DNA from 2 places in the Neobacillus niacini genome. Region 1 is predicted to be linked to the other one. Evidence: predicted binding sites of a transcription regulator. Region 1 holds the regulator's gene; the other holds the start of a gene.
What was found. Region 1 encodes LexA, which represses DNA repair genes until DNA is damaged. Its sites were predicted from a motif close to CGAACATATGTTCG; they were not measured.

Region 1 (2,420 bases):
AATAACCATCGAGAAAATAATGTCATACAACACTCATTCCACTCTCCTTAAGCCTAGTTTTTTGGACCTAAGGTTAAATCATGGTGTATTACTATTATACAAATAGTGGAAACTAGTTAGAATGAGTAATTATACACATTTTCGTATAAATTTAAATATGATTTGGTCGAGGATAGGTGAAAACGTGGAGATGTTGTATCGATGAGGCGTTTTTTCGATAGAGTATCCGGCAGATGTAAATAAGCGGATACTTTCCGGTTAAATGCAGAATGGAGTTCGTCTAGGGGAAAATAAACGGAGTTTTTTCGCTTATGCAAAGCAAAATCCCCTATTTTTCGTTTTTTCGAGTCAATAGGCGGAATCTCTCCGTCTAATAAGGCTATTTTCAATGATATTTTCTAAATAGCCGGACTTATTCCGTCTATTTACCAGATGGGTGCTTACTCATAATCTAGGTGAGTTTTCCTTCGCTACTGATAAAAAAGAGTACAATTCGCAAACGGAATTGTACTCTTTCCTGTGATTAGATTAATGAATATGTCGATAAACCCCAATAACTTTTCCAAGAATAGAAACATTTCTTAAGATAATGGGATCCATGGTTGAGTTTTCAGGCTGCAAACGGATGTAATCTTTTTCTTTAAAGAAACGTTTACAGGTTGCTTCATCTTCCTCAGTCATCGCAACAACGATATCTCCATTGTTCGCAGTTGGCTGCTGCCTTACAATTACGTAATCTCCATCGAGAATTCCTGCTTCTATCATACTCTCACCCATGATTTCTAGCATAAATACTTGCTCGTCTGCAGGTGCTAGACTTTCAGGAAGTGGAAAAAACTCTTCCACGTTTTCGATGGCGGTAATAGGAAGACCCGCAGTTACTTTACCCACAATCGGTACATTGACCACATTATTTCTCGGAATATGAACCGTTTCATCCACTTCTAGTATTTCAATGGCTCTCGGTTTAGTTGGATCTCGTCTGATTAGTCCTTTGCTTTCCAACCGTGCTAAATGACCGTGAACCGTAGAACTAGAGGCAAGTCCTACCGCTTCACCAATTTCCCGAACGGATGGCGGATAACCCTTTTTCTTTACTTCCCCTTTAATAAATTCAAGGATATCCTGCTGGCGCTTAGATATTTTTGTCATAATAGATACACCTCGCCCTATGTAATATTTACCTTTATTATAGCATGTTCGTATTTTTTATACAAACATAAGTTCGAATTATTATTGACAACAAACAAACGTTCGGACTATAATAAAAATATAAAAACGAACATACATTCTAGATAGGGGTTATAGTATGAGAAAAGTTTGGGACAAATACTCGTATGCTATTTTATTAATCATCTTGAGCTGCTCAGTAGCTTTTATTTTATCATTACGCTTTAATTCTGATGTGGAAGAAACATACTTAACGATTACTGTATCTGAAGGAGATTCACTTTGGAAGATCTCCAACCAATATTCCGGTCAGCATTCTTACTCTAATGATGAATTTGTCAGCTGGGTTAAGCATCATAATGAAATCGATGGGGATAGAATTTATCCTGGGGAAAAAATCATGATTCCTGTCAACTATGAAGTTGGGACAATAACGGAATATGCTAGCGCTGCTGGAGAATAGAGTCAGATGATCAATGCAATCATTTACTGCAGGGTAAGTACAAACAAAGAAACCCAGGAAACATCTTTAAAGCGCCAAGAAGAGGAGCTCACGCAGCTTGCCGCTCAATATCAATTTCATGTCGTCTCCATTATTAGGGAACAGGCAAGTGGTTATGAACTTGAAAGAAACGGGATTCTTGAGTTATTAGATTTATTGAAAGAAAAAAACATCCAAGCTGTGTTAATTCAAGATGAAACAAGACTAGGAAGAGGAAATGCGAAGATTGCCCTCTTACATTGTATCTTAAAAGAAAATGTGAAACTTTATAGTATCTCTCATAATGGTGAACTGCAGTTATCGGAAAGTGATTCAATGGTTTTAAAAATTGTTGGCATGGTTGAAGAATACCAGCGTAAGTTACATAATATTAAAATTAAACGAGGGATGAAACGAGCCGTGGCGCAGGGATATAAGCCTGAAAAAAATCTAAAAAATCTTGAGTGGAATTCTGGAAGGGAAAAAAAAGAACTTCCAATTGAGGAGATTATCCGTCTTAGAAAAAATAAATTAACTTTTTCAGAGATTGCTGCTACTTTAAGGGGATTTGGATATAATATTTCAAAAGCAACTGTCCATAGACGCTATCAGGAATATCAACAAGAATTGATTGAGTCAGAAGAAGAGTAGACCATTTGCTTGTCAGATGGTCTATTTTTTAGTAAAATCAGTCCTTAAGTGCGGCTGTGGAATCTTTTATGTACTCAGTTGATTGGATACGAAGACTCTTGCGGGGTCTCTCCCTTAC
Region 2 (2,420 bases), 2.9 Mb from region 1:
ATTGCCGCCTTTATGGTGGTAGAAGTCATAGGGGGAATTTTAACCAACAGCTTGGCTTTATTATCTGACGCTGGACATATGCTAGGTGACGCAGCTGCGTTAGGTCTCAGCTTTTTCGCCATTAAGCTTGGGGAAAAACAGGTTTCACAGGAAAAAACATATGGATACAAGCGCTTTGAAATTATTGCTGCGGCACTAAATGGATTAACTCTCATTATCATTTCCTTATATATATTTTATGAAGCATTTAATCGTTTCTTTGCTCCTCCTGAGGTTCAAAGTACAGGAATGTTAATGATTTCCATAACCGGATTAGTGGTAAATATTATCGCTGCATGGATCTTAATGAGTGGTGACAAGGACGATAATCTCAATGTACGTAGTGCCTTTTTACACGTGCTGGGAGATATGCTGGGATCTGTCGGTGCGATTGTAGCAGCTTTGCTGATTATGTTTTTTGGCTGGACGATTGCCGATCCAATAGCCAGTGTCATTGTAGCCGTATTAATTATTATAAGTGGTTTCCGTGTTACAAGAGATTCCTTCCATATCCTAATGGAGGGTGCACCGACACAAATTGATATCCAACAGGTCAAAGATGCACTTAGTAAAATCCCATTGGTAAAGGAAGTCCATGATTTACACATTTGGACAATTACTTCCGGATATCCAGTATTGAGCTGCCATATTACCATTTTAGATGGAGCAATCCATGACGAAATACTTGCTAAGTCACAAAAAATTCTCCATGATGAATTTCATATTGAGCATAGTACGATTCAAGTTGAAAAGGCTGAAGTTGGCTGCCCCAGCCCACATGGGACATGTAACTAGAAAAGTAAATATATTTTTTGTTGCAATTTTGTGAATTAATTTCTAAAATATAGTAACAGAAATGTTTGAATGAGGTGGACCCATTGGCTATTGAATATGTATCTGCACTTATATTGCCTGGTTTACTCGTATTGCTATTTACCCGAGTCACATACAACCGGCTCATTGCCCTTGCCTTAACCGTTGGACTCATTGCTGCTTCTGTTTATAAAGGCTATACGAATACATTCCCGCTCATTGTGGTCGATGCTTTTTCACTTACAGCTGGGTTCTGGCTGGCTGCGAAAATGAAAACACGAGTTTTTACAAGGACATAATCATTCATCTTAGTGGTAAGTCTGTCAATATATTGACAGGCTTTTTTGCTTTTTGCAGATAAAATAAAAATTCTATAGGGAAAATCGAATGTTCGTTCGCATATTAGTGGTTTGTTTTGGAGGAATTGTGTTAGAATGATACTATTAGAATTTCAGGATACATTTTCTAGCACCATCCCGGTCAACTTGCACGTTTTTCTTGCTAGAAGATGATTTTTTATCGGGAGGAAAATCAGTGAAAGATCAATTTGAATTGGTTTCAAAATACTCACCTCAAGGCGATCAGCCTGAGGCAATTCGACAGTTAGTTCAAGGAATAAAGGATAACAAACGCTATCAGACATTACTTGGTGCTACTGGAACAGGTAAGACGTTTACTGTTTCAAACGTCATAAAAGAAGTAAATAAGCCGACACTCGTTATCGCACATAATAAAACGTTAGCCGGTCAGTTATATAGTGAGTTTAAGGAATTTTTCCCAAATAATGCAGTTGAGTATTTTGTTAGCTACTACGATTACTTTCAACCAGAAGCTTATGTGCCATCGACAGATACATTTATTGAAAAAGACGCAAGTATTAATGATGAAATTGATAAACTTCGGCACTCCGCAACATCCGCCTTATTTGAGCGGAAAGATGTGATCATCATCGCCAGTGTATCATGTATATATGGTCTCGGTTCACCTGAAGAATACCGGGAAATGGTGCTGTCACTAAGGACGGGGATGGAGATTGAGCGTAACCAGCTGTTACACCGTTTGGTCGATATTCAGTATGAAAGAAATGATATTGATTTTAAACGTGGTACGTTCCGAGTTCGGGGGGATGTAGTAGAAATATTCCCTGTGTCACGCGATGAACATTGTGTTCGTGTAGAATTTTTTGGAGATGAAGTAGATCGAATTCGTGAGGTTGATGCCTTAACGGGGGAAATTATCGGGGAACGTGAACATATCGCTATCTTCCCTGCCTCCCACTTCGTTACTAGAGAAGAAAAAATGAGAGTCGCCATCGAGAACATTGAAAAAGAACTTGAAGAACGCCTAGAAGAGCTTCGTGAAGATAATAAATTGCTTGAAGCACAGCGCATCGAACAAAGAACACGTTATGATCTTGAAATGATGCGTGAGATGGGCTTTTGTTCAGGGATTGAAAACTACTCACGTCATCTGACATTGAGACCTGCAGGTTCCACACCGTATACGCTTCTCGATTATTTTCCGGAAGATTTTCTTTTGGTCGTGGATGAATCACATGTTACCTTGCC

Region 2: uvrB (excinuclease ABC subunit UvrB) is a predicted target of LexA. The motif match lies at 1,237-1,250, and genes of this name have one in related genera.

Annotation. Positions count from the first base shown of each region.
Region 1 is NZ_CP183883.1:4,888,192-4,890,611, reverse strand. Features, by position in the region: gene ACN6MT_RS24055 (DUF4257 domain-containing protein) at 1-33, opposite strand, end outside; gene lexA (transcriptional repressor LexA) at 529-1,152, opposite strand; gene yneA (cell division suppressor protein YneA) at 1,310-1,633, shown strand; gene ACN6MT_RS24040 (YneB family resolvase-like protein) at 1,643-2,302, shown strand.
Region 2 is NZ_CP183883.1:2,020,598-2,023,017, forward strand. Features, by position in the region: gene ACN6MT_RS09390 (cation diffusion facilitator family transporter) at 1-834, shown strand, start outside; gene ACN6MT_RS09395 (DUF2198 family protein) at 918-1,151, shown strand; gene uvrB (excinuclease ABC subunit UvrB) at 1,387-2,420, shown strand, end outside.